Regions from separate parts of the Thalassotalea psychrophila genome, predicted to be linked through region 1. Evidence: predicted binding sites of a transcription regulator. Region 1 holds the regulator's gene; each other region holds the start of a gene.
What was found. Region 1 encodes sigma-54, which starts transcription at its own class of promoters, with help from an activator protein. Its sites were predicted from a motif close to GTTGGCACGNNNNTNGNNT; they were not measured.
Positions count from the first base shown of each region.

Region 2: the regulator sigma-54 is predicted to act here: its motif matches at 4,968-4,986, upstream of RGQ13_RS14000 (DUF4097 family beta strand repeat-containing protein).
Region 3: the regulator sigma-54 is predicted to act here: its motif matches at 3,995-4,013, upstream of RGQ13_RS11055 (LruC domain-containing protein).
Region 4: the regulator sigma-54 is predicted to act here: its motif matches at 5,977-5,995, upstream of RGQ13_RS03690 (S8 family peptidase).

Region 1 is NZ_CP134145.1:656,785-664,374, reverse strand. It holds gene RGQ13_RS02845 (calcium/sodium antiporter) at 1-639, shown strand, start outside; gene RGQ13_RS02840 (KpsF/GutQ family sugar-phosphate isomerase) at 652-1,626, shown strand; gene kdsC (3-deoxy-manno-octulosonate-8-phosphatase KdsC) at 1,631-2,197, shown strand; gene lptC (LPS export ABC transporter periplasmic protein LptC) at 2,194-2,760, shown strand; gene lptA (lipopolysaccharide transport periplasmic protein LptA) at 2,726-3,301, shown strand; gene lptB (LPS export ABC transporter ATP-binding protein) at 3,303-4,031, shown strand; gene RGQ13_RS02815 (RNA polymerase factor sigma-54) at 4,140-5,636, shown strand; gene hpf (ribosome hibernation promoting factor) at 5,662-5,949, shown strand; gene ptsN (PTS IIA-like nitrogen regulatory protein PtsN) at 5,952-6,401, shown strand; gene rapZ (RNase adapter RapZ) at 6,409-7,254, shown strand; gene RGQ13_RS02795 (HPr family phosphocarrier protein) at 7,275-7,553, shown strand.
Region 2 is NZ_CP134145.1:3,410,866-3,418,455, forward strand. It holds gene RGQ13_RS13990 (DEAD/DEAH box helicase) at 290-2,173, opposite strand; gene RGQ13_RS13995 (Vgb family protein) at 2,789-3,787, opposite strand; gene RGQ13_RS14000 (DUF4097 family beta strand repeat-containing protein) at 4,145-4,906, opposite strand; gene RGQ13_RS14005 (NADH-quinone oxidoreductase subunit N) at 5,135-6,601, opposite strand; gene RGQ13_RS14010 (complex I subunit 4 family protein) at 6,601-7,590, opposite strand, start outside.
Region 3 is NZ_CP134145.1:2,719,539-2,727,128, reverse strand. It holds gene RGQ13_RS11075 (polysaccharide biosynthesis/export family protein) at 1-979, opposite strand, end outside; gene RGQ13_RS11070 (sugar transferase) at 1,212-1,943, opposite strand; gene RGQ13_RS11065 (WecB/TagA/CpsF family glycosyltransferase) at 1,991-2,827, opposite strand; gene RGQ13_RS11060 (glycosyltransferase family protein) at 3,006-3,785, opposite strand; gene RGQ13_RS11055 (LruC domain-containing protein) at 4,052-5,728, shown strand; gene RGQ13_RS11050 (hypothetical protein) at 5,744-6,277, shown strand; gene RGQ13_RS11045 (sigma-54-dependent transcriptional regulator) at 6,430-7,590, shown strand, end outside.
Region 4 is NZ_CP134145.1:871,080-878,669, forward strand. It holds gene RGQ13_RS03680 (NTP/NDP exchange transporter) at 1-389, opposite strand, end outside; gene RGQ13_RS03685 (metallophosphoesterase) at 418-2,298, opposite strand; gene RGQ13_RS03690 (S8 family peptidase) at 2,662-5,739, opposite strand; gene RGQ13_RS03695 (phytoene desaturase family protein) at 6,689-7,590, opposite strand, start outside.

The DNA of each region.
Region 1 (7,590 bases):
ATTGCCAGTTATATGTTATTTGACCTTAACTTCACTTTTACTGAAGGTGTGGTACTAATGACTGGTTTTGTGTTATTTATCGTCACTCTATTGATTGTCACATTACGTCAAAGTAAAAATAATAAAATGGATGACCCCCTAGTCCTCGAAGCAGAATTGGACATCCCCGAAAATGTAAGTTCATCTAATGCGTTTTTCTGGCTCACCTTCGGTATTATATTATTACCACTAAGTGCCCACTTTTTAGTTGAGTCGGCAACTGTCATTGCTAAATCTGTCGGCATTAGCGATTTAGTGATTGGTTTAACCATTATTGCAATTGGCACCAGCTTGCCCGAACTTGCAGCAAGCATTATGAGTTTAATCAAGAAAGAGGATGATTTAGCCTTAGGTAATATCATCGGTTCAAATATTTTCAATATTTTAGCTGTTTTAGCGTTACCCGCTCTAATTGCGCCTGGAGCTGTTGATAGTGAAGTAGCTTCTCGTGATATTCCTTACATGTTAGGAATAACCTTTTTAGTATTCTTGTTATGTTTTAGTTTAAGTGGGCAATTTAGAATTACCCGTTTAAAAGGATTGGTATTGTTTATTGGCTTTATTGTTTATCAATACCTAATCTTTAATCAGTTTATTTAAGTGAGATTATGAATGCCCCACGCTAGTAAATTTAAAGAACTTGCCGCGCAAGTTATCGATATAGAAACAAAAGCAGTTGCTAACTTGCATACTTATATTGATGAGCATTTTGCCAAAGCGTGTCAATATATGTTCGATTGCAGTGGTAGAGTCATTGTCATCGGTATGGGAAAATCAGGCCACATAGGCGGAAAGATTGCTGCCACACTAGCAAGTACAGGAACTCCTGCATTTTTTGTCCACCCTGGTGAAGCGAGCCATGGCGACCTAGGTATGGTCACAAGCCAAGATGTAGTACTGACAATTTCCAATTCAGGTGAAACTGGTGAAGTATTAGCAATACTACCAGTAATAAAACGCATTGGTGCAAAGTTAATCGCTATGTCAGGTAACACCCAGTCTACATTAGCAAAACTCGCTGACGTGCATATTTGTATCGATGTCCCGCAAGAAGCATGCCCATTGGGTTTGGCGCCAACATCTAGTACAACTGCAACATTGGTAATGGGCGATGCACTAGCAGTAGCGTTATTAAATGCTAAAGGCTTTACTGCCGATGACTTCGCCTTATCACATCCCGGCGGTAGTTTAGGTAAACGCTTGTTATTACGTTTGTCTGACATTATGCATAGTGGCGAACGCTTACCTGTCATTGATGAAACAGCCCTTATAAAAGACGCTTTGGTAGAGATCTCAAGCAAAGGCTTAGGTATGACTGCCGTAGTAAATTCAAGCGGAATTTTAACAGGATTATTTACCGATGGTGATTTACGACGTATCCTTGATGAGGAGGTAAACATTCATCAAGATAATATAGCTAGTGTGATGACCAAGAATCCGATTGTTGCAAATAGTGAAATGTTAGCTGCAGAAGCTCTTAAATCTATGGAAGATAAAAGCATCAATGGCTTAATTATTGTCGATCAAAACCACCAACCAATTGGGGCGATGAATATGCACGATATTTTAAAAGCGGGAGTAATTTAACTCAATGAACCAGCCAAACTCTTTAACTAACACCCTTTATGGGCAAGTAGATAGCAATATTCTTAGCCAAGCAGCACAAATCAAGTTGTTAGTTTGTGATGTGGATGGTGTATTTTCTGATGGACGTATTTATTTAGGTAACGATGGCGAAGAGCTAAAAGCATTTAACACTAAAGATGGTTTTGGCATTAAAGCCTTAGGTCAAAATGGAGTCGACGTTGCAGTAATTACCGGTAGACAATCTAATATCGTTGAAAAACGTATGACCGCCCTAGGAGTAAAATTTATTATTCAAGGTGAAGAAGATAAATTACCGGCATTAATGAAGATCGCAAAAAACTTGGAACTTACTAACGAACAAATTGCCTATATAGGTGACGACGTTCCAGACTTGCCTTGTATCGAAGCTGTCGGGTTAGGAGTTGCAGTTAATGATGCTCACCCGTTAGTTAAACAAGGCGCAAATTATGTTACCTTTATTAAGGGCGGTTTTGGTGCAGTCAGAGAACTTTGTGATCTGATCATGCAAAGTCAAAACACATTACAAAATGCTAAAGGCAGCAGTATATGAATCGATTGCATAGTATTTCAACGATTATATTTATCATTTCATTATCTGTTTATGGATATATGCAATGGCAACAATCGAATGAAACTATTGTGCAAGTAGTAAAGCCGAAAGATGAGCCCGACTTTATCGCAACAGCATTAAGCTCAAGCCAATATGACGAGATGGGCAATTTAACTCATACCATTTCTGCTGAGAAAATGTCTCACTATTTAAATAATACTGAAACACTTTTCCAAGCGCCTAAATATACGTTGTACCCTAAAAATGGCAGTGCTGTTTGGCATTTATCCGCAAATCAAGGACGTTTAGGCGAAGATAATATCTTATTGCTCAATGATAGAGTACGATTGATTTCTGAAGACAAAACAAATTTTATTTCAGAAATACACGGCAAATCTCTTAATGTAGATTTAACTAATAACATCATCACTTCAGAGCAGACTATCTTGTTAAAAGGCAAGGATTTCACTATGTATGGCTCTGGGTTAAACGTTGATATCAATTCCACTAAAATGACTTTGAATGAACATGTACAAACAATTTATAAAAAACATGCCTCATAAATTACTGCTTGGCATAGCATTAGTATTTCCATTAGCAACAAGTCTTGCCGAAGAAGCTGATTTTAAACAAGAGATTGTGATTGTTGCAAAAAAGCAATCTAGCGATTTAAAAAATAAGATTGCCAGTTACATGGAAGATGTGAAAATCACCCAGGGCACGCTGAGTATAGAAGCAGACGTGGTGAAGGTAACAAATCAAGAAGGTACGGATCTTAAGAACTACTTGGCTACAGGAAAACCTGCACGGTTTAGCCAAATTCTTGATGATGGCCAAAAAATTGAATTACAAGCAGATGAAGTTTCATATTCACCAGCCACGCAAACAATTACCATAAAAGGCAATGCATCAGTTAGCCAAGAAGGCAGTATGGTAAAAGGTGACATAATCACTTACAACATAGCAACAGAACAACTAAGCGCAGAAAGTGCCAGTACTGTAACAACAATTTTAAAGCCTGAAGTGAAACCAGAAGTTAAAGAAGAAACACAAGATGTTGAATCTAAAATTAACAATTCAGTAGAGCAAGATAAAGAACAATAATATGACGGCAACCCTAAAAGCACAAAACCTTGCTAAATCCTATAGCGGCCGAAAAGTAGTAAAGAGTGTCAGCTTAACGGTTAACTCAGGACAAATAGTAGGTCTATTAGGCCCTAATGGTGCAGGTAAAACCACTTCGTTTTATATGATCGTTGGTTTAGTACCAAGTGACGAAGGCTCTGTCGTGTTAAATGATCAAGATTTAACCTTATTACCTATGCATGAAAGAGCTCGTCAAGGCATAGGTTATCTCCCGCAAGAAGCGTCAATTTTTAGAAAACTTAGTGTCTTTGATAACATCATGGCCATTTTACAAACCCGCAAAGATCTCGACGATGTAGCCAAACTGGAAAAACTTGAAAGTCTGGTTGAAGATTTTAATATTGGTCACATTATTGAAAACACTGGTCAGAGTTTATCTGGTGGTGAAAGGCGCCGTGTTGAAATCGCCAGAGCACTGGCTGCTGACCCAAAATTTATCTTATTAGATGAACCGTTTGCTGGAGTAGATCCAATTTCAGTGGGCGATATTAAAAAAATTATTTTACAGTTAAAAGATCGTGGTATTGGGGTATTAATCACCGACCACAACGTACGAGAAACTCTTGATGTATGTGAGCATGCATACATTGTAAGTCATGGTGAATTGATCGCTGAAGGTAATGCTGAACAAGTTTTAAGTAATCAACATGTTCGAGATGTCTACCTAGGTGAGAAATTCAAGCTATAGTTAAGTTAATCAGCTTAAGCTAGTTTAAAGCAATTATTCGTTTCTCGTGTATTTAGTAGTTAACTTGCATAAGATTACACTTATGTAAATTTGGAATTTTTTCAAAAAATGAGACCTAGTCTTCAGCTCCGTATGGGGCAACATTTAACGATGACACCACAGTTACAACAGGCAATAAAACTGTTGCAACTCTCTACGTTAGATCTGCAACAAGAAATTCAAGAAGCTTTAGATAGCAACCCTTTATTAGAGGTTGATGAATCCGCTAATCAAGAAGAGATCAACGCTAATTCAGATTCACATTTAGATAGTAAGCAAACAGCTGCTGAAGCTATTGATGGTAGTGAGGACGCACAACCGACTCATGACGAAATAAGTACTTCTGAAGCCTTAACTCAAAATGAAATTCCACAAGAGTTGTCCGTAGATTCAACTTGGGAAGAAAGCTTCAGTGCCGGTACATCAAACACTGGGCTTGGCGGCGTCAGTAATGATGATTATGTATATCAAGGTGAAACTTCTGAATCTATCCAAGATCATTTAACTTGGCAAATGGAGTTAACTCCGTTTTCCGACACCGATAGGACTATTGCCATAGCTATTATTGATGCTATTGATGATAGTGGCTATCTTACGGTGACCTGCGAAGATATTTTATCTAGCTTAGGAGATGATGAAGTCGAACTAGACGAAGTTGAAGCGGTGTTAAAACGCATTCATATGTTTGATCCTATAGGCTCTGGGGCTAAATCAATAGCCGACTGTTTACTAATTCAACTTGCCCAGTTTAGCCCTGACACTCCCTTTATAACAGAAACCAAATTGGTGATTAGCGAGCATATCGATTTGTTAGGTAATCGTGATTTTAGACAAATCATGCGCAAAACTAAGTTAAAAGAGCCCCAGCTAAAAGAAGTAATGCAGTTAATCCACTCGTTAAATCCAAGACCTGGCGATGCGATAGTACAACAAGAGGAACAATACGTTATTCCTGATGTTAGTGTTTTCAAGAAAAATGGTCGTTGGGTGGTGGAATTGAACCCGGATACTGCGCCTAAAATTGGTATTAATAATCAATACGCGTCGATGGTTAAAACAACTAAATCATCAGAAGATAGCCAATTTATTCGTTCACATTTACAAGAAGCAAAATGGTTCATCAAATCACTTGAGAGTAGAAACGACACTTTACTTAAAGTTTCTAATTGTATCGTTCAACAGCAGCAAGGCTTTTTTGAGCATGGAGCAGAAGCAATGCGACCTATGGTATTAAATGACATTGCAGAAGCTGTTGAAATGCATGAATCAACGATATCAAGAGTTACAACACAAAAATATATGCACACCCCAAGAGGTATATTTGAACTAAAATACTTCTTTTCTAGCCATGTTAGCACTGAGAATGGTGGTGAATGTTCATCAACAGCAATACGTGCTCTGATTAAAAAACTAGTCGACGCAGAGATAGCAGCAAAACCATTAAGCGATAGTAAAATGGCGGAATTGCTTAGCGAACAAGGTATTAATGTAGCACGTCGAACCATTGCTAAATATAGAGAATCGTTAGGTATACCACCATCGAATCAAAGAAAAAGTTTACTTTAAAACCAACAAAATAAGGACAAAGCTTATGCAAATTAATCTATCCGGTCATCATGTTGAAGTTACCGATTCTATGCGTTCATATGTTGATGAAAAATTACAAAAACTCGAACGACACTTTGATCACATAAATAATGTGTATGTGGTTTTGAAAGTAGAAAAATTGCAACAAATTGCTGAAGCTACCTTACATGTAAATGCAGGTGAAATATTTGCTTCTGCCAACCATGAAGATATGTATGCGGCAATTGACGGATTAGTCGACAAACTAGATAGACAAGTTCTCAAACATAAGGCTAAGTTAGCTCACCATTAACTATGAATTTAAAGCAACTATTAAGCCCTGACTGCACCATATGTGCAGTACAGGGTAAAAGTAAAAAAAACATACTTCAACAAATCAGTGCAATTGCAGCGAATAAAATTAGCAGCGCAAATGCAAAAGAATTGTTGGACAGTTTAAGTAAAAGAGAAAAGTTGAGCAGCACTGGAATTGGTAATGGTATCGCTATTCCACACGGTAAAATCAATAATAGTGAAAGCCCCGTGGCTGTTTTATTAACAACAGATAAGCCAGTTATTTTTGACGCTATTGATGATAAGCCGGTTGACATTTTTTTCGCATTGTTCGTTCCTGAAGATCATTGTCAGCAACATTTAGAGACTTTGGCCAGTGTTGCCAAATTTTTTAGTAATAAAGAGAATAGTAAAAAAGTAAGACGTTGTCACAGTTCCACTGAACTTCATCAATTGGTTGTAAACAATTAGGTAGAAAATGAAACTAATCATTGTAAGTGGTCGTTCTGGCTCAGGTAAAACCGTTGCATTAAGAGTGCTAGAAGATCTTGGTTATTATTGTGTTGATAATATTCCGGTAAATCTATTACCAGCACTAACTCATACTGTTATTAATGACTATGAGAATGTGGCGGTATCCCTCGATGTACGTAACCTGCCAGAAAATCCTGAAGACGTTAAAGAGATCATAGATTATTTACCTAATTCTGTAGAATTAAGTATCTTGTATTTAGATGCCGATGATAGTGAACTCATTCGTCGTTATAGCGAAACAAGACGCTTGCATCCCTTGATCCGTAAAAATATGGCTCTTGATCAAGCAATTGCGCTAGAAAAAAAATTACTCGACCCGGTAGCAAGTAGGGCAAATTTATACATTAATACTTCCAAACTAACTCCGCATCAACTTGCCGATTTAGTGCGAGAAAGAGTACTAGGTTCCACTACAGGTAATTTGGTAATTGTATTTGAGTCGTTTGGTTTTAAATATGGTGTGCCATCTGATGCAGATTATGTTTTCGATGCAAGATTTTTACCTAATCCTTTTTGGGAAGAAGGTTTAAAAGCATACAACGGATTAGACCAGCCGGTACAAGACTTTTTAGCAAGCCAACCGATAGTTACTAAATTTATTTGGCAAATCAATTCTTTTATGATGACTTGGTTGCCTCATCTAGAGCGTAACAATCGTACGTATTTAACCATAGCTGTTGGTTGTACTGGCGGTCAACACCGAAGTGTTTATATTGCTGAGACACTAGCAAAACAATTTAAAAAAGAACACAAAGATATACAGATTCGTCACCGTGAAATGACCAAGTAATTGTTGAGTTAAATTTAAAAATGTCGTTAATTGTTGAACAAAGTGTACTAATCGAAAATAAATTAGGGTTGCATGCAAGAGCCGCTACTAAATTAGCAAAATTAAGCAAAAACTATCAGGCTAAAATTACCTTAACACTCGAGCAAAAATCAGCTGAAGCTGACTCGATTATGGGGCTTATGTTACTAACGGGTAGTCAAGGCAAAGAAGTCCACGTCAAAGCAGAAGGTATTCAAGCCGAGCAAGCAATGGCCGCAGTAATTCAATTGTTTTTAGATAAATTTGACGAAGCCGAATAACTTCAGGTAGTTAATTTTAATAAAAAAGCTGATAAAA
Region 2 (7,590 bases), 2.1 Mb from region 1:
GTGCTCTTTCTATATTAGTTTATATGATTCTGATCTGCGAATTTGCTATTAGATATAAGGAAAAGGTAGAAAGTTGAAAGTTCAAAGCTGGAAAGTTAGAAAGCTAGAAAGCGGGAAATATTCACACTTTTCCCCATCCATGGTACGGGAGGATAAGCATATTCTTTGTAAAGTATTGATTCAGCGATAAGACATCTAACATTTGCCATCCATGGCGGTTATACATTCCTTCGTCCATAAAAAAAGGATGACCTAAGTCATCCTTTTGTTGTTTTGATTAAGCTAGTGCTTAGTGACGTGCAGAACGCTCACCACGAGGCTTACGGTCACTATTCTCTCTACGAGGCTTACGTACTTGCGCTTCAACCGGAGCATCTGACACTGAGATGTCTAAACGTTGACGACGTATTTGTACACTACGTAACTTTTGGAATGCATCTTTTGGCATGCCTTTTGGTAGTTGTACAATAGTGTGGTTGTCATTCAAGTTGATTTGACCTATGTATGCACTGTCTAATGAAATTTCGTTAGCAATTGCGCCAACGATATCACCTGGACGAGCACCGTGATCTTTACCTACTTCAATGCGGTATGCTTGCCAATCTACGTCTGGACGTGCACCTGACGATTGACGACGTTCTTTACGCTCACCACGATCGCTGCGTTCGCCACGACCATTACGGTCATTACGATCACGGCCACCACGGTCATTACGATCTCTGCCACGAGTTTCACGAGAATCGCGTGAATCACGGTCTGAACGTTCACGACGAGGACGTACATCTTCTTTCGGTTGTAGAGGTTGCTTTAATTGTTTATCAAACAATAATGCCGCCGCTAAGTCAGCCATATCAACTTCTGAGTCTGCTGCCATTTTCTCTAAAATTTCACGCATGCTTGATAAATCTTTATCAGCAACTGAAGCAATTAACGATTTACGACAACGCTCTATACGTGACAAACCAATTTCTTGAATCGTCGGTAAGTTATATTCGTTAACAGTACCTGCAGTAGCACGTTCGTAGTGACGAACATTATAAAACTCACGAGGACGTACAAATGAAATTGCTGTACCTTCACGACCGGCACGGCCAGTACGACCAATACGGTGAACATAAGATTCAGTTTCACCTGGAATATCGTAGTTGATAACTAGGTCAATACGTTGAATATCTAAACCACGAGCAACAACATCAGTTGCTACCATGATAGAAAGCTTACCATTTTTAAGTTGCTCAACCGTACGTTCACGTTGTGCTTGGTTCATGTCACCGTTTAACGCTGCACATGGGTAACCTAAACGTTCTAATTGCTCAGAAATAGTTATTGTATCGTTACGAGTTCGAACGAAGATAAGCACAGCGTCGAAATCAAATGATTCAATTATGCGTTCAAGGGCAGTTTGTTTAGTAATACCACTTACTCGCCATGCAAGCTGAGTAATGTTCTTTTTAGACTCTTTTTTCGCTGCAATTTTTACATGTACAGGATTATCTAAGAAGCGGTCTGCAATCTTTTTGATTGCTGGAGGCATAGTTGCAGAGAACAATGCCATTTGTGTTTCTTTAGCTAAGTGATCAAGGATCCACTCAATATCTTCTAAGAAACCCATGTTAAGCATTTCATCAGCTTCATCTAGAGCACAAAATTTAACGTCAGCTAACTTTAATGTTTTACGACGTAAGTGATCCATTAAGCGACCAGGAGTACCAACAACAACTTGTGCACCTTTTTCTAGTTGCGAAAGTTGTGGACCGTAAGATTGACCACCATAAAGAGTTGCTACACGTAAGCCTTTCATGTTTTTAGCAAAATCTTCGATTGCTTCAGCTACTTGGATAGCAAGCTCACGAGTTGGTGCTAAAACCATCATTTGTGGTTTCTTTAATTTAACGTCAATGTTAGCAAGTGCAGGTAAACCAAAAGCAGCAGTTTTACCTGTACCAGTTTGTGCTTCACCTAAAACGTCACGACCTTCAATTAAAGGGCCAATAGTTTTTTCTTGGATAGGTGTAGGGTTTACAAAACCCATAGCGTTTAGTGCAGATAATAATACTTCAGGCAAACCTAAAGATTCAAAGCTAACAGTAGCGTTGTTTAATTCAGTCATTAATTTTGTCTTCTCAACAGGCAGATCAATACCTTTACGGTAAATAACTGCGAAAAAATTCAAAGTTATCCACCGGAAGACTTATGGCGAGATCGGTGCGCTACATGTGTTCAAACTACGTTCACATAGGCTTTTGGGATCTATAGCTAATTTGATGCTCTTTATCATAAGCACTCACTGCTTATGGATTCATCTGGGCTAGCTCTTGGCAAGTCAGTTGGCGGAAATAACCACTCTAATTACTAATAATTTGATTAGTAAAGTAATCTCCTATTAATCGCCGTTGTGTTGTGGCGTTAGGAGAAGTTGGCGCATGATACCTTTTTGTAAAAATAATGCAAGTAACATTGTGTAAAAAACAGGCTAAAAAACGTTATTTCACCACATTTAACGCAAAAACAGTGCCAAAAATCAGGTATTTATGAATTTAATTAAAAATTAACATAAATTTTACTAGTTTTTTCAGAACGTGGCTTCGCCATTACGCGCGAATGAATTCACGCCAACCATATACCACCCGTGGCAATTCTAAGTTAAATCATCCATGATTTAAAATTCACGCCAACCAAGTTAGCGTCACCAGAGCTCAACCCAATCAAGGCCCCGAAACCGGTTGGTCCGATTTCAATCGGACGTAATTCCCGAAGGGAAGGTAATGGCGAAGTCCCGTATTAGTAACTAGTGTAATTTTACTCGCCCAATTGTATTTGCATCGGTGCCGAACCAAACTTCTTTAGTGGCCATGTTATAATGCATATAGCGAATTGAACCTGCGCCACTTGGTACTTCTACATTTGCAATAAACTGTTTGCTATTACTATCAAACACTCTTATTTGATTTGGCGTGACACCAGTAAGGGCTATCCAAATTCGATCATTACTATCAATAGCTGAGCCATACAGTTTGGCCTTGTGCTCTTCTGGTAACAGCCAACGATTAATTTTTTTTGTAGCTGAGTTATAACTACCTAAGTAACCTAAACTGTGATCCAGATAATAAATATGGTTGTTTTGAGTTACCTCTAACCGTCTTGGGCGCTCGTTTATATCTATTAAATCTATTTGCTCAACAGTGAAACTTTCCGGGTTAATTTTTGCCAGCTTATTACTGCCAAATAAAACAACCCAAGGTATGTCGTCATAATCAACTTTAATACCATAAGGCCTAGCTGAATCGAACGGCATAGAAACAAGCTTAACCTCACCGGTTTGAGTGTTTAGAAATCCAACTTTATTACCCCATTGTGCGCTAAACCAAATATTTTCTGCAGAATTAAACACTAAAGTATGAGGATCTATTGGAGTGTCACCGGGCATGGAAAATTGCTTTATACTGCCATCAGTTGGATTTAGCCTACCAATATGGCCATTACGATTGCCGGCATACCAAACGTGATCTTTACTATCTATAATAAGGTTGTGTGGGTTAGTGTTATTACTTAATTCGAAACGCTTAAATTTTCCATTTAGAGGATTCAACATGGCAATATAATTGCCGGCTTGCCCACAAAACCAAACATTACCTTTTGAGTCTACGGCAGGATCCCTTGGACGGGTATTATCCCAAGGGACTTGCCATTCTTTAATATCAATAGTTTTAGGCCACTTTTGCTCAGCACTATGTGATGTGCAAACGAAAAGTAGAAAGGTAAAAACAATAAGATAATTAAGTTTCATAATTACTATTTTTATTATTAATTGGTAAGAAAAGTATAGTTGATAAAAAGATAGGTGTAGATCCTACTTACCACTATTTACTGAACCGACATCACTTACTGAACTCGATGCGTTAGCATCGCCATGAACTCGTTTCAGGGTCCTGCTGTTATTCCAATGACCCTGAAGTAAATTCAGGGAATGATGAGGTTGTAAAAGGGAAAACCCGATGCGCTCGTTTAAAAGCACATCGGGTTTAGGTTTTACTAACTGTTTAAAAGATTGACAGATCTTGGAAGTAAACAAAATTTAGTAAAATTCGTAAAATCAGAAGGTCAGAGTCAGGTTATTCTCAAATCTCCTGACCCTCTGATGTTTTTATGAATCGATATTAAATTCGCCTTTAACATCTTTAATATTTAAGCCACCTGAGCCACTGTCAGTAATCGTTAAGCCGCCAGCATCTGTTACTTCGATAGCCCCAGAACCGTCATCAATAGTTACAGTGCCGCCAATATGACGCAAGATCATTTCACCAGAGCCATCTTCGACATTTACTGAACCTGCTATATCAATCACAGTCATTTCACCTGAGCCGTCATTAATATCAACGTCGCCACTTACGTTGCTGATCTCCAACTCTCCGGAGCCATCATCAACAATTAAGTCACCTTGAATATTTTTAACAAATAATGCGCCGGAGCCATCTTCTACTTCAACAAAGTTATTAATATCAGTAATTGATATATCCCCTGAGCCATCATCAATATCTAATGCTAAATTTTTTGGTACCTGTACAGTTAAGTTGATTGATGGTGAATTACCATTCCAAAAACCGCTGGTTGAACCATGTTTAGCAATTAATACGGCTTTGCTGCCTACTTTAGTAAGTGTTAATTCATAATCACGCTTCTTTGTAGTTTCAATGTCGGCTTTTACAGTAATTTCAGTAGCACCTTCTACGCCAACTATATTTAAATATCCTGAGCCAGAATCTACTTCTAAAGAATTTAAATCTGCACTAGCTATAGCTAAGGTTTCTTGTAATTCTACGTTTGCACTTTGTGCACCAACATGAATAACACAGCCTGGTAATATAAGTACGGCAGATAATAAAGCGGCAATTTTGGTCATTTTCATTGTTAAATCCCTGAATTAAGTATTGTATTTTTAACTAATATTGTTACTAATACGTTAATACATCCAAAATCCAAGCCAACTTTATAACACGTTGTTTTTAAAGGGGTTGACAAACTTTAAAAGTAGTATTGCAATATTTAATTAGCGATAAATACTAAATAGTGGTGAAAAATAAAAACGAGGGTCAGAGTCAGGTTATTCTCAAATAACCTGACTCTGACCCTAGTTTCAACCAAATTTTGACAGGGCGAAAAAGCGAACTTCTTCTGAGATCACATCAGGTAAGATACCAAATATCAGTATTGTTATGCTTAAGCAAACAATAACCGCATGTGACAATCGGTTGAGTTTGATCAGGTGCTGGTTGTCTGCTTTGGCAAATAACGTAAAGATAATGCGTAAATAATAATATAAGCCTATACCACTACCCACAACTAAACTTGCTAGTAACCACCAAGCATCATTATTTACGGCAGTACTTATGATATAAAACTTACCAATAAACCCTGCAGTTAATGGAATACCTGCAAGTGATAACAGTGCAAATATCATTGCCGCAGCTTGTGCCGGAGAGCGCCAGAACAGCCCATTCCAATGCTGCCAGTTATCATTATCTTGCTCATTGTTAGCTTTAGATGTTTGGCATATGAAGGTGAATATCAGTAACGTTGCCAAACAATATGCCAGTAAATAAAATAAACCAGATTCCCACGCCATCTGTAGTGATTCATGTGACATTACGTTTAGAATTATCAGCAAATACCCCATATGGGCAATGGATGAATAAGCTAATAAACGTTTAATATTGGTTTGTTGTAACGCTAAAATATTACCAACTAACATAGATGCAATAGCAACAAAGCTGATCACGTTAAGCAGCTGATGCTCACCGTTTGGTGATACATATTGAACCGAGAAAAACCAAAACTTGATCAGCACGGCAAAAATTGCCGTTTTTGAAACCGTTGCTAGCAGCATACTTACTGGTGCAGGAGCCCCCTGATAAACATCGGGTGTCCACATATGAAATGGTGCTAATGATAGTTTAAACGCTAATCCTACAATGAATAACACCGAACCGACATTAAACAATAATTGCATTTGTGGGTTATTCACCGCTAAAAAGCTATTGCTAATATGATGAAAATTTAAATTACCACTGTAGGCATAGATCATCGCCATACCAAATAGCAAAATACTCGACGCCGTTGCGCTTAAAATAAGATATTTAAAACTTGCCTCTAAGGTTTGCCGGCGATTACGTAAGTACCCCACCATCCCAATCAACGCAATGCTCAATAACTCTAACCCTAAAAATACGCTCGCAAAGTGATTGCTTATTGCTAATAAGCTTGCGCCAAGGGTCACCAGTAATAACAATACATAATATTCATCATGAACTTCTTGGCTTACTTTTAAATAACGGCCACTCACTAAACACACAATAAACGCACAAAAGAGCACTAACGCGCTTATTGCCAGAGAAAAACCGTCTAGATAAAACAGTACTGTAGATTGAGTATTAATGGCCGGTAAAACCAGAAAATGAGCACTAGCTGCCAAAACAATACTGATAGCAGTAAATGCTTGGATCATTAACGTTGAACGCCTAATAGCAATTAATAACAGTTGTAAGACGATGGCCAATGACAATACCAGCTGCGGTAAAATGGCTAATAATTCTAAACTACTCATTATTTACTCCCTACAGCGTTAGTACTTGCTATATGACTACTTACCAATTCACTGGCACTAGCTTCAGTTAGGTTAACTCCAATGACGGCGGTTTCATTAACTGTCGCTATATATTGCTCGGGAAAATGGGCAAAAATAAGTTCTGGAAATAGGCCTAAGCAAATGAGTAAGCCCAGTAATGAACCACAGATTAATAACTCTCTTTTACCTAAGTCAGTAATACTGTGCTTAGCTTCGCCTTGAAAACTCTGCTGAAATAAATACATGCCATAAATTGCCGAGCCAATAAGACCAAGGGAGGCAAATATCACATGTAATGGATAGGTTTTAAAACTTCCAGTTAATACCATAAATTCGCCGACAAAATTAAGTAGTCCAGGTAAACCAAATGCTGCGGCAACAAATGCTAGTAGCATACCGCCCATTCTAGGCGCACTACTAAACATTCCGCCCATTGCTGATAAATCTCGGCTATGTAAGCGTTGATATAACATACCAGCCATTGAGAATAGTGCGGCACTACTCAAACCATGAGCGACAATGGTGAGTATCGCGCCATGATAAGAAATTTGTTGAAAGGAGAATAACGCTAACATAACAAAGCCCATATGTGAGATAGAGCTGTAAGCAACTAAACGTTTAAAGTCGGTTTGGGCAAAGGCAAGCTTTGCTCCGTATAAAATACTGATCACCCCAAGCACAACGGCAACATTAGCAAAGTCACTACTGGCTTGTGGAAACATATCTAAAACAAAGCGAATAAGGCCATAGGCGCCAGTTTTTAATAATACCCCCGCAAGTAATACACTACCGGCTGTAGGGGCTTGAGTATGTGCATCAGGTAGCCAAGTATGAACGGGAAATGACGGCAGTTTAACGGCAAAAGCAATAAAGAAGCCAAGCATAATGTAAAACTCTACCTCCGGATTTATTGCCATTTGCTTTAAGGTAAAGTAATCAAAACTCAAACTGCCAGTTTGTTGTTGATG
Region 3 (7,590 bases), 2.1 Mb from region 1:
TTGAGTTACTCATAGCTGGGGCAATTAAGTTAGACATAAAAATACGAAAACCTTTTGGAGTTATTTGACTCGGTCTTACTAAGTTTGATTGAAAGCAACCGGTAGTAGGGACAATAATTCGATCACCAGTGATTAATGGATAATCTGTAACAGGTTCGCCCGTTAGTATTCCAGTCATGTCGGCCTCTAGGCGCCAACCTTTACGAAGTAAAATTATTTGGTCAAGTTTTGCATCGGGTCTAATCCCTGCCGCAGCCCGCAAAGCTTCAGATAGTAACCTTTTGTTTGAGTGATCACCGTAAGACAAAATGTTTTGTTCAAGCTTTTGCGGTAAGGTTTCATTGATCAAAACTCTACCAGGGTTAAATACAGCGCCAGATACCGATACTTCAATTTCAGACCAGTGAAGAACTTGTACCGTTACATTGGCTGTAGCGGCCTTAAATATTTCTTTTTTGATAAATTCAATTGAAATTCTTTCGGCAACAACATTGGTGGGTAAGCCAAGAACATCAATGGGAGGTAATAATGGAATATTAATTAGGCCATTACTGTTAATGATGTAATTACCATTAAAACCTTCACCATTTTCTATGCTTATGGACACCATGTCTCCTGGGCTTAAGCCGTTTAACAATGCGGGATCGTTGGCATTAGGAAAGCTGGCTGGGGCGGCATGTTTTAATAGCAGCGGTTTATCGACTATGTAATGTTCCGGGGCTGCAAAGTTTTGGAATTTTTCACATGTTTTGGCCGTTGCAAACACATATTTGGCCGAGGTTTGCTGACTAATATGAGTACCAGTAGCTTTGTCATTGCCATAAAAGTCTGGTTGCGAATGCTGAGGACTCTCTATTGAGTCTGTTTGTGTACAAGAAAACACTGAGGTAATAAATATGCTCGCAATTGCTAAATACATAAATTTGTTTTCGCAAAGAAAAGGGCGGTTTGAACTTATATTAGAAAAGACATTGAACATATTAAAATCCTGGGTGCCCATATACATGGGCATTGCATTAAAATGTTTAATACATATGCTGCAATATAGAGGCCAACATTATTTCATTGAGTTCAGCTCTAGCATGGGTACATGCTTAGGGATTAAATATAAAGGCCTATACAGCTTTATTGAGAATTAGAACATTAAATATTTGCAATTTGCAAAACCTTAAAAGTAAAAAGGCGTTGCAAAAAGCAAATAGAGAGGTGTTTTAGTAGGCACCTTTTGCGCTGATAACAGCAGGAATGGTTCCAAGTAAAATTTTGATATCAAATAAAAATGATTGTTGACGAATGTACTGTAGATCTAATGATATTTGCTGAGTGAAGCTGGTGTCGGCACGACCAGATATTTGCCATAGACCCGTCATACCTGGCTTACAATTTAAACGTTTAAATTGATGTTGACTGTATTGATAACTTTCACTAGCTAATGCTGGCCGAGGTCCTACCAACGTCATATCACCAATAATTACATTTAACAGTTGCGGTAGTTCATCAATGGAGTATTTACGGATGAACTTACCGACAACTGTTACACGAGGATCATTAATATATTTTTTACAAATTCCATCACGATGGCTTAATTTCGCATCAATTTTATGGGATTGATTGGAGCCATTTACTCGCATTGAACGGAATTTATAAAACTTAAAGTGACGTCCATTTTCACCTATGCGAGTTTGACAAAAAAGCACCTTGCCCGGATTTTCTATATATATAAACAAAGCGACAATGAGTAATAAAGGTAAGCTTAATAATAATAAACCTAACGCTATCAATTGCTGTAGTAGTATAGGGATACCAACATTTTGCCTGATACTTTTTACTTTTTTGTGATAAACATATTGCCTTGAAGAAACCGAAGAGTTTCGCCAGTATTGCATAACTAATTTTTCATTTAAAAATGGATAATGCTGCTGAATATTGATTTGATTATTCATGTTAAGCCTCATTTATTTCTAGCTATTCATTGACGAGCGTTTGCTCATTATTGTGGTTTAATTACGTGTGAGGGGGGATTAGATATTGCCTTAGCTGCTTGTCTAAATAGATAAGTTCTAAACAAAAACAATGGGTTACCAATTACGTATCGGTAAAACTTGTTTTTAGGCTCTTGCAGTAATCTAAATAACCATTCTAGGTTTACATTTCGAAGCCATAGGGGGGCACGGGGAATATTGCCGGAATAAAAATCAAATAATCCTCCTACCGCCAGAGCAGTATTACAGTGTAAGTATGCGGCATTATTGGTTAACCAAATCTCTTGTAAAGGCGAGCCTAGTGCTACTAATAAAATATCGGCTTTTGATTGGTTTATTTTTGCAATGATACGTTTATTATCATGCTCCTTAAAATAGCCATGTTGATAGCCCGCAACCTTTAGTTTTGGGTAGGTGTTGTGTAAGCGTTTAGCTGCTTTTTTAGCAACACCAGGGCTAGATCCTAAAAAGAAAATTGATTTTCCTTCATTAGCCGCTTGTTCGCACAGCTTTGGCAACATGTCTGAGCCATTAACATTTTCCTGTATAGGTTCGTCTATATGGTTTGCTGCTAAACGCATGCCAATACCATCTGCAAATAAGCAGTCAGCTTGTTTTAGAGTTTGATAAAAGTCGTTATATTTGAAGCTTAAATTTATGGAATGAGCATTAATGAAAAATCCTAGGTTTGGTTTTTCTGATGCTTTCGTATGAAATTTATTACTACTTAAGTTAAAGCGGTGAGAAATAACCCAATTTATGGCTTTGCTCATAGAAACATTGTTTATGGGTAAATCAAATAATCGGCAAATATTATTATCACTACAGTTAGTTGAATTATTCATGGCTAGCCTCACGTTTATTTTAGATATGTAATTAAGTGATAATTGATTGGAGCAATAATTATTCCAATTTTTATTTTTATAATATAAACAATGGTTTAACGTGTTTGTGGGATGTCTTCTTTGCAAATTGAAAATACAGTTTTCTCAATTTGAAAATCAATTTACAATTTCTAAGTTATTATCGAGCGATTGCTCTGTATTTATGAGTTGATTGAAATTGTGGGTAATTAACTATTACTCTTTGTGTCTCTAGTTGCAGAACATCAGAGGCTAGAACATGGTTTACACCTTGTTTTGCAAACACATACTTGACCAATAGCCCAAGGCTTCGTCGTAAGACATGATGTGCCAATGTTTTCAATTTTGAGGTACGCATAGGTCCATAGCTAAAGTGTCTAATATGATCATTTAGCTTTTCATCGAATGTATTATTCCAGCGATGATGTAGAACTTTGATAAAGTTAACTTGTTTACTAAAGTGGATGATATGACCATTTTCCCCCCAGCCTGTAGAATCTATACTTGGTAAATGCTGACAACGAGACAGTATCAGTTTATTTAACCAGTTTATTAATGCTTCAGATTTTTTAGCTATCATAACTCCACTGTTAAAGCGGCCGGTATAACCATTGGCCATGTAAAGGTATTTACCATCAACGAAAATTTCATCTATAGGCGGGCAATTCTTATTAATGAGAGCATCAGCATCGACAAACATAACACTCTGATAACCATTAACCAGTGCTGCTTTTAACAAAACCAGCTTTAACCAGCAGCACTCCATGCCTAAGTTTGATATCGATGGCTTGGAAATAACCACATATTCATAATTATTCTTCTTTGCGTAAGCCTGATGGCTTAATAAGTGCTGTTGATAAAGCCATTGGTAGCCGTTTAAAGCGATACTAAATACCAGTGTTTTATGAGGAGGTGGTGAGTTTTGAATTTGACTCGTCATGTTTTACCTTTATGAAAATAGCTGTCCTTCTTATTTATTAAATATAAGCAATAAATGTTCCGTAAAAGTAAACGATATAATTTGCCAAGGTAAATATGTGTGTATTTGGTTCTTTCTCAAAATACAAATGCTTTTAATCTTTGTTTAATTACATGCAGGCTAGATTTTTATTGGTGTTGTAAGGTGCTGATTTTATTGAGTTAAAAAATATTGGTATAAAACTCGCTTAAAGTAAGTAGAACGTTATGATGGGGAAGGAAAGCATTATGAAACCATGCAAGCACAACCTGCTAAATATGCAAATAGCAAACACTCTATCAACCATAATACTATTGCTGTTATGTTTTTCTGTATTCGTTTCTGCTTATGTCCAAGCCGTAACCCAAGATGAAAACGGCAATTATGTCTGGTCCTTTCTTTCCGGCTCTCCTTGGCCACTAGGTTATGATCAAAATACAGGTAAACCTGATGATTTGATTTGGGCTAAAGATGAGTATCCAGCTGATTTTTTCACCCTGATTAATAATGCATTACCAGAAAGTGAAGTAAATGAGGCGTTTTTAACTGGTGATGCTGGCTCGACGATCACTATAAAACCAGGCGTGGAAGAAGCTGAAATATTTATTACTTTTATCCACGAGGGAGCGGGTTATAAAAACTCATTTGGTTTCTTTGTCTTTGATCCTGAAAACCCACCAACGAGCCCAGAGCAAGTCAACGAAATTATTATATTTCCTAATTTGTCTTTTCCACATTTAACTAACGGACATAGAGTAAGCTTAGGAACCTTCTCCGGTGGCACGAGTATTGGTTTTTTCTTAGCAGCCAATGCCTTTTGGTATGACTCTGGGGTAAAACCAACAAAAGTTCCTTATTACTATTCTCTTACTAATTTAAATGATGAACCAAATTCGACTTTACAACAACATATGGTCGCTTTATACGAACAAGGCGTTGAGGAAGTTATTTTGGGTTTTGAAGATTTACCAAGGTCATGGGGGGATAATGATTTTAATGATGCTGTATTTAGTGTCAAGGTTACCCCTGCCTCTGCTTTACAATTAAATGATTTAATAGAAATTCCTGATATTAATGACTCAGATGCCGATGGTATTCTTGATGATGCTGATGAGTTTCCTGATGACTATAATCGTGCATTTAGCTCATTTTATCCTAACGTACAATCATGGGTAACCTTAGCTTTTGAGGATAATTGGCCTCATATAGGTGATTACGATTTGAACGATTTGATCATAAGAGAGCGTCTGCAAGTGATTTATAACAGTGATACACAGATCACAGGCTTTAAAATTAGCGGCTTTATTGATGCTCGAGGTGCTGCCTTCCATAATGGCTTTGCTTTACGTTTATTAGATATTCCAGCCTCAGCACTTTTAGACAGCACTTTGATTATTGGCGGACAATCGTATGAAAAGACTGCTGAGCAATATCAACAGGATTTGGTAATAAGTTTATGGAGCGATACCCATGTCTTCACCGAAACGAGTGGATCAGGAAAGTGCAAACATTTTAATACCGTTGCAGAGTGTAATACATTTCCATCAGTGCCATTCGAGTTAGATGTTAATTTTTCTACCGTTGTTGATAGCTTACTACATTCATCATTGGATTTTTTTATTTACCGTACTAACAATAGGTCTAGAGAAATCCATTTTGCCGGATACCCACCTACAGATCTATTTGATATCACCCAGTTTGGTAAAGGTGATGACAGCTCTGTTGTTGAGCAAGAGCGCTATTTTAAAACTGACAATAATCTACCATGGGCCATTAAAATTGATACCGCCTGGAGTTACCCCAAAGAGTACATCGACATAATATGGGCATATCCCGTTTTTGAAACATGGGTTGAAAGCAGTGGCATTGAAGCGCCAGATTGGTACATAAACCCTGGTAGGCCACAACACACCTTTAATCCCTAAGATAGGAATAATATTATGTTAGATATGCAGATCAATTTTTCAAAGTGGATTTTAATTTTCTTTATTTTAGCTTATGGTTTGGTTGGTTGCGGCGGGGGCGAAAGCAGCAGTACAGCAACAGAGGTAAATGAAGATACACCAAAGCCTGAAACCGAAGTTTTTATTGATCACAGTCCCAGTCCTGAAAAGCTTACTTCTACTGCTGAAACATCAAATGATTTATACGTTGATGCCGATTTTAACTTTCAAAGCTTCCGTACCATAACGCTTGATATTCATGTGCAATCCTATGCCGGAGACAATATCGGTAATTCATTACTTTATGTTTCATCAATTGATACTGATATCACTGAATTGGATGACTCTCGTCTCAATACAAAATCATTAATTACAGTGTCTAAAACCGATAATAACGGTCAAACATTGATAAAATTAGAGACGCCGCAAATCGTAAATAACTTACTTATAGAGATAAACTCACTTGGAGTGAATAATAAGCACATAGTAGATATTAGCCAGCAAGATTATTATGTGCTTTACTTAAACTAACAGCAGTGAGCATCTCTCATATGATTTAAAGTCATTTAAACCTTATTTTAATTGAGCACTGTGCGTACATCATTTCTTATCTATATAAAGACTTAGGCAGTTGTCTAATAAAAAATTACGTTTATTGATGTAATAAACGTTAAGAGAGGAATATGGGCTTGCCAAAGAGTAGTGTTTTGTTTGTAGATGATGAGTCTATGATATTAGACGCGTTAAAGCGGGTTAGCCGTAAACTCGATGCAAAAGTGTATACTGCCCAAGGCGGGCAAGAAGCACTTGAAATTATCAAGAAAAATCAAATTGATATCATAATATCAGACATTAATATGCCCAATATGGATGGCATAACATTTCTTTCAAAAGTATCTAAAATCGCGCCTGAAAGTATTCGTATTATTTTAACTGCGTATACCGATATAGATAATACTTTAGCGGCCATTAATGAGGGAAAAGTTTGGGGCTACCTTAATAAACCTTGGGACAATACTCATTTAATTAATACCCTGAATCAAGTGATAGAATTCCGTAGAACCATGGTTGAACGCACTTTATTAAAAGAGTTTAAGCCAAGTGATAGTTACCCGTTTATCGATAATTTTTCTGGTTTTGTTGGCAGCTGCGCCAAGATGCAGAATATATATCAAAAGATCAAACAGTGTGCGCCATGTAAAGCTTCTGTATTTATTACCGGACCAAGTGGTAGTGGTAAAGAGGTGGCAGCGCAAGCTCTACATGAATTGAGTAGACGTGAAGGGGGCAGTTTTATAGCGTTAAATTGTGCGGCGATACCGGCTGAATTGATGGAGTCAGAAATATTTGGCCATGTTAAAGGTGCTTTTTCGGGCGCTAGTTCAAATCGTGATGGCGCTGCTACGTTAGCAGATAATGGTACCCTGTTTTTAGATGAAATAGCTGAAATGGATATTATATTGCAAGCTAAATTATTGCGGTTTATTCAAACAGGTACGTTTTGTCGTGTAGGCAGTGGTAAAGTTGAAAAAGTTGAAGTGCGTTTTATTTCTGCGACAAATAGAGAACCTGACAAGGCAATCGCAGAAAACAAATTACGAGAAGATTTATTTTACCGGCTTAATGTATTACCAATTGCTTTACCACCGCTAAATGAACGCGGCAGTGACGTAGTGCAAATTGCTGAAGTCTTTTTGCAAAAATATAATCAAATTGAAGAAAGAAATTACCAAGGCTTTACTCCATTGGCTAAAAAGTTACTTCGCCAATATCAATGGCCCGGAAATGTAAGGCAATTACAAAATTTGATCTATAGCGCGGTAGTTCTCGCGAAGGAGCCATTA
Region 4 (7,590 bases), 210 kb from region 1:
AAAGGAATCGAAAGTTTGTATCCTGCTTGTCCTAAGATATAAAATAATAAAAGGTTGCATGAAAAGAACACTGCAATGCAAATCATGAAAGTACGACTGCTGAATTGACGTGAAAATACTCCGTAAATGGGAAGTAAAATAACAAGGACTATTACTTGTAGAGCAACAGCATAACTACGCGCTTCTGCGCCGCCTTCCACTAAAATCAGAGTATCCCGTACAGGCTTTAATAGATAAGCTGTGAGTAGTAAAAAAAACAACGACCCCATCAACAATATAATATTCCAACCTTCACCTGGCTTAATATCAGCACCATTTGCTAACAATCGTTCAATCCAAGTTAATGGTTTATAGTTATTATGTGATTGTGAGTTATTGGGTTTATCCATTAACTACATACCCTATAATTATCACCATTTAAGGACTGGTAGCGGTTGATAATATTAAGTCTCTGCGCTTTAAAATCGCTTTGATTTGTGAGCTGCTTAGTAAGTCATCAAGCACTTTGTTTAATTTTTCATAGGTTAGGCTTGTTAATTTTTTTCTAAACAATGACGACAGTTTCAGGGTTGTTTTCTTATACATATCTGGTGGGTGTTGGGATATACCAAAGGCGATAGAATGATCGATAAGGTATAGCATAAAGTCTTTTCTAGAGAAGTTTAAATTAGTTTGATTTCTATCATCGTTATATATCAAAACATCGAAGATATAACGAGTGATATATTGTTCTAGCCGTGGGCAATAACTATCGAAGACAATGCCTTGTTCTTCTCTTTCTTTTTCGCTGATCAAGTCATTAACCCAATATTGCAACAATCCATATTTCCCGTCGATTTTTCTACGCACTGCTACAGGAACCAGATTTAAGTCGAGCATACGGTCAATACGAAATGCGGCTATTTCATAATGGTATCTGTCTGCTACATACCTTTGATTTGGATATCGACCGTTGTCCAATCTAGGGTCTGAGTCGTGGGTTTTAAACAGTGCCCTGATCTGTTTACCATCTTTTGTTAAAGATAATATGTTGGATTTGGTTATGCCCACACCTATTGGCTCTGAATTGATGACTTTAGCGGTTAACAAAAAGTCTTTAATTTGTTCATCTGTCATCGAACTAGAGCCGACGCTGAAGCGATTAGTTTCGCTTATTATTGGCTGTAAGCTATTTGACTCTAACGTTTGAACTTTTATCATATCGCCATCGATAACAACCGCTCTGGCGTTGCCTTTATAAACATTTTTTAACATGCCGGTGTCGGCGAGAATGACTTGTCCAGATAAACGACTATTCACCTCTTTGTATAACGGAGTGTGTCCCACTACTATGCGTTTAGCTCCGAGTTTTTTGAGTATGCGTTCAGTGTTGAAGGATTCACTATAAGGATGGCAATAGGCATTACCTCTATACCACATTGGACTCTTATCGGAAAACGCAAAGCTACTTTGCAATTCGTGTAAACGAATTAAATCCTTGTACCATTTAGGTATTTTATTTCTAGAGTTTTTTTTATTTTTATCAATATAGGGCTGTATTGCTTTGTTAAGGTAATCAATTCGATTCCAAAAATCAGCAGTTTCAGCAAGTATACCTTTTGCTTGTAAAGCGGCGACAATCTCCTGATATTCCCAAACAGGCTCAATTATTTTGTTTATCTCTGTCAAATCCATGTCATGCAGATCTGATGATAAGCCGCCATGAACAAAAACAGAATCATTGATCTTGATAACTGGTCTAGCTGAACGAAGCCAGCGTCCATACTTTCCGTTCGGTAAAAAAGCCGCAACAAAAGCACTGAACCCTGGTGGATGTTGCGAGGTAAAATTTGCTGCCAAAACATCTTCACTTAAGTTAGGATGGTTGGCATTAAACTGAGTCTGTAAATTTACTCTTTGCTGCTTAGTTTCTTCTGGTATAAACGCGGAAAACTCTTCCTTTGATACATATCTAAGATCACCAGTTGTCACCATTAGTTCGTGATTACCTAGCACCTGCAATACCATTCCGCCACTTTTCGGGGCTTGTTGTTGCAGTTTGATCAATAGATCCATAACTTTGCGCGAATCTGCCCCTCGATCAAGCAAATCGCCTAAGCTAATTAAATATGTATTACCGCCAATCCAATCAGCATTATCATTAATCAGTTTAAGTTTTGTTAAAAGAGCATGAAATTCTGGATAAGCACCATGAATATCGCCGATAGCAATAACTTTATTCGCGGTTTTATAAGTAGCTGAAAAATTAGTTTTCGCTGATACGGTGCTTATAAAAAAGCCGAGTATAACCAATTGCACGCATATGACTTTCTTTAGCGGTAATTTATTCAACAAAATATTCAAAGCCCTATACATTATTCTTTACTTCAAAGCTTAGACAAAGATATAAGGCGTTGCAAACAGGTAATGTTTTTTGGGCCGTTTGGGCTTTTGTGGGGCTTATTTAATATTAAATTGGTGATATAAAAATAGACGGTTTAGGGCGTCATTATTGTTTCTAAATGTTGCCCCCTTGACTTGGATAGGGGAGCTGCCGATTATGAGGGATACAGCTAACAAAAAATTGAAATGTATATTGATTTCAGTATGAGAATAAAACCACTTTTCAGGCATAAAAAAGCACCACGCAGTAACTACGTAGTGCTTTGAACTCTTAGTGGGTTAATCGTTTTGTATATTAACTAAGGTACGTTTAAATACACTACCGTCACTATGGGTAATAACCCCTAGATATTTTTTAGCATCTAATCCTTCCCATTCTACTGTTATAGTTTCTGTTGTACCTAACACAGCTGATGTAGGTGCTGTAACAGTCATATTATCCTCATCTGCTGCGGGGGCCCAGCTAAATAAACTGTAGTTAGCCTCAACACCATCGGTTTGCCATCCGTGCACGGCAACCAGATAAAAGGGACTACCAGCTCCTGCAATATCAACTTGTTCGGCACTGGTACCATTACCTGAACTACCAACAAATTTCTCCTCAGCATCCCAAACGTATAAATCAAGATCATCTACGCCATCAGTGTATTCATCAAATAATGAAATACGAACCATATCAGCGTCGACTGAAGCTAATACTACATGCCAAGTAATACCTGTACAGACAAATGGGAAGCCTCCATCAAAATCGCATGTTTGTATTGCTACATTGAAGTCGTTTGAAGGATCATCTTCAACATTGCCATCGATAGTTGCCGCAGGTACTAAGCCAAGGGGCATAGCAGAATAGTTACCACTATAACCAAAAGTAATATCGAAACTTAGAGAACCTTCGGCACCATCGCTAAACACTTCAGCAGGGGCCGCTAATTTTACTGGTTTAATAGCAACCGGACTGCGCACAATTTGTGTACCATCTACCCATGAAATACCACCTGTTGCATAGGTATCAATAGCAGCATCAACATTACTAAAGGTAACTTCATAGGTGACACTTTCTCCAGGAAGAATTTTAATAACTTTAGGATCAAAACTTACCATTATGCCCTCAAGACCATCAACGACAGGAGTGTAAACTGCATAAGCATCAGACACACTTGTAACTGTTCGAGTTACGGTTTGATTACCAGCCAATGAGCCAATCGCTATCGACGGGTAGTTCATGTTACTTGGATCTGGCGAGCCTGGGGGACAAATGGTTGGGATTGCCCCTGTACCACACAAAAACCAGAACCAATCATTCCAACCAGCATCATAAACTAAGCCTGGGTTTACCGCCTTATTAGGTTGTACTGCACCTGCACCATAGGCAAATGGAGTACCTGGAATAAGGTTACCTTCATTAGTCGTTTGGGTTGCAGTCGTCATAAAGGCTGATTTAATCGCCGCAGGTGACCAAGTAGGGTGTGCTTGTTTCATTAAAGCCGCTAAACCGGCCATATGCGGACTAGACATAGAAGTACCACTATAAGCAGAGAAACTTTCACCACCATTTCCTGGTGGAGAAACTGCTGCAATAACATCAACGCCTGGTGCCATAATATCAGGCTTTAATAAATCACCAGAGCCTGCAAGTGCAGGGCCTCTTGATGAAAATTCAGCAACCATTGGTGCTTCATTAGTGACTGCTGAGCCAGCGCTTAAGCTACCACCATCTGTACCATTATTGATGGCATACGCTCTTAGTATATTGCCAGTATCAACATCTACATGAATACTAGGAACTGAATGAAAATCTGCATTAAGTGAACTCGGTGAAACGTTAGCCAATACCATGCCAATACCGCCGGCCATAGCTACCGCCTTACTTTTATCAACTCGAGCAATTGAACCACGATCACAAACAACAATTTTTCCTGCAACAATTTCCGCATCTAATGTACCAGGGAAACATTCTCGCACCTGCTCTAGATCTTTTCCGTCAGCAGCAGCTTTAAGAGAATAAACCATTTCAGCAGGACCTACACCATCGCCTAATGATACACCTTCATGCTCTACGCCATCGCCATTGGTAGTAATAATAGCTCCCCAACCACGGTCGTGTGTACTGGCTGCCACAGTTGTTAACCATGGGCTATTGTGTGCAACGGTACTCGCATCAGGTCCGCTGTTACCTGCTGAAGCGGCAACAAATATACCTGCGTCAGCAGCAAATAAAAATGCAATTTCTACCTGATCCATAAAGCTAGTACTTGAACCACTAATTGAAAAGTTAAGCACATCCACACCATCGGCAACCGCCTGATCTATTGCAGCTACGCTGTCGCTACCAAAACAACCACCTTCGCCTGAGTAGCCCCAGCAGACCTTGTATGCAGCGACTCTTGCGCGAGGTGCCATACCTGTTGCAACACCGATATTAGTGCCATTTATTGATACTTCTACTTCACTATTACCTGCGGCGGTACTCATTGTGTGTGAACCGTGTCCTGCAGCATCGCGCGCTGAAGCATATTCATATGGCAATTGAGATTTTACTAATTTGTCGCCGCCAAAGCCTGAATTAAACCACTGCGCACCAATGAGTTTTTGATTACAACTAGATGCAGGAAATGACTCTCCAGGAGTACATTTTCCGTGCCAACCAGGTATTTGCTGATAACTTAATTTATTTGATTTATTGTTTTTATTAGTTCCTGTGCGGTCTGAAAAACTCTCTGACTCAGGCCATACACCGGAATCAATAATACCGACAATAATATCTTCACCTGCGAAGTCTTTACCTCCGAGGTGCTCCCACAAACCATCACTATTGATACCATCAAGTTGCAAAAATGAGGCTGTAGATACTGTATCTGGTTTAAGTTTCTCATCTGCGACTACGCTTAAAACATCTGAATTAGAGTTCAATTTAGCGACTTGGCTTGAAGTTAACACTGCAGAAAAACCGTTATAAGCATACTTATAACTGTAAATTTTCTTGGGTGAACCAAGTTCTTTTAATAACGTATCATGTTGATTCGTTAGGTAATCACCATAAGCGATAACATGTTTACTGTTTGGATTGAACTTTTTATTTGGTTTAGGTTTTGTCGCTTTTAATCCCTTTATACCGCCGTTATAAGCCGCAATAGGATTACCTTTTAAGCGAATTAGATATACACCATTTTCGGGGCTTTTTTTAACTGATGAGATGCTTTTTATGAGCGAGTCGGCATCAATTGCTGGTATGTTTTCAGCTAATGCTGAACTACTTATTAAGCACGATATGGTGAGTACAAAAGCAAAACTTATTTGATATATTTGAGGTACAAATTTAATACTGGTTTTATTTAAATGCTTGAAGAAAATATTCATATATTTATCCTAAACTTTATAATTTGTATTTTTTACATGCAAAGACATAAAAAACATACACTATAAAACCGTTGATTTTTCAAACCGGATTGCGTGACGTTGCAACTAAAATAGTTTTAAAATCAATACATCAGTGAAATATGTAAAGCACTATTTTGCGGAATTGTTAAATGAGAGTTTATGCTGAAGCCATTTAATCCCTAAATTTGTTAATTAGCTTAGACGGTAATATGACTTTTGCAATAAACATGCAAATAAACATATTCTCTAATGATTAAGTCGATTAGTTTTCAATGGTAAATTAAGTGGGCAACATGAGAAAACTAAATGAATAGCTGAAATTTTCTCGAACAAAATGAATAGAAAAATTTGGTTCTTAGGCTATATATACCTAATTTATATGGAGAGAGATATGGTAATAGATACGAGTCTGACCAAAACCGAATAGCACGGATGGTCTGAGATAAATCGAAGAAATGTAAGATGAAAATGGTGGTCCTCCCTGACTTGAACTGGGGACTTGCCGATTATGAGGCCAACGGAATTGCCTTTTTACGTGTCGTAAGTGTAGGAAAAATAACGTTTTTCACCATCCGGAAATGCAAGGCCAGTCGGCACCGAAACCCTACCGAGCCTCGGTCACTTGGTCCGACGAAAGCGATATGCTAACACGAAGAATTTTATGCGTTTTTATCGACCGAACACCTAACTTTTACCGAACGCTGGAGCTTGTGTGAGGACGAGTGAAGCGTTGAAGAGTGCTCGACACTCAGCCAATTTTAGGCAAACGGTCAGTCGTCGTGGCTGATATTGTAGGTTAGGCTTTGTTTTTTAGGATTAGGTACTTTGCCACATTGGGCTTTCTTGATGATGTTGAAGCTCATAGGTTCCTCTCTGGGTATCTTCATATAAGATACCCAGAGAGGAGTACTTTTTTATCATTGTTTATTCAACCAATATCTCGAATAATTTCTTTCGCCGCATTATGCCCTGGCGCACCAGTAACTCCTCCTCCGGGATGAGTTCCAGCACCACACATATATAATCCTTTAATCGGTGCACGATAATCTCCATGACCTAACATCGGACGAGCACTGAACATTTGATCGAGACTCAAAGCACCGTGCATAATATCGCCTTTGACCAAACCGAATTTTCTTTCTAAATCGAGCGGACTTAAAACCTGCTTGCCAAGCACACTTGATTTAAAGCCCGGCGCATAGACTTCTATCGTGTCGATAATTAGTTCAGCAGCTTCATCTCTGTGTTGATCCCAATCAATATCAGGATCAAACTGTTGACAAAACAAACTGGCTACATGCTGTCCCGGTGGCGCTAAGCTGTCATCCAACGTAGAGGGGATTAACATTTCAATCAATGGTACTTTAGACCAACCGTATTCTCTCGAGTCGCGATAGGACTGGTCTAAAAACTTAACTGTGGGGCCAAGAACAATGCCACCAGTTAGATGATCGTTACTTGCTCTCGGTTGATTTTTAAGACAGGTAAATTGTGGTAATTCTGATAGCGCCACGTTCATTCGAAAAGTGCCGGAACCATTTTTATAATGTTTAATGCGTCGTGCGAAATCTTCTGGTAAATGTTGTTCGTCTACCATCTTATTAAATAACAAACTTGGGTTTACATTGGCTGCTACAACTTTAGCATGAATCGTTTTTCCGTCTGTTAACTCCACCCCAATAGCTTTTCCATTTTCGACAATTACACGTTTTACCGATTGATTCACTTCTATGGTTACGCCTTTTTCTAAAGCAGAAGCAGCCATAGCCTGTGTAATTGCACCCATACCACCTACGGCATGACCCCAAAGACCTTTTTTGCCATTGACCT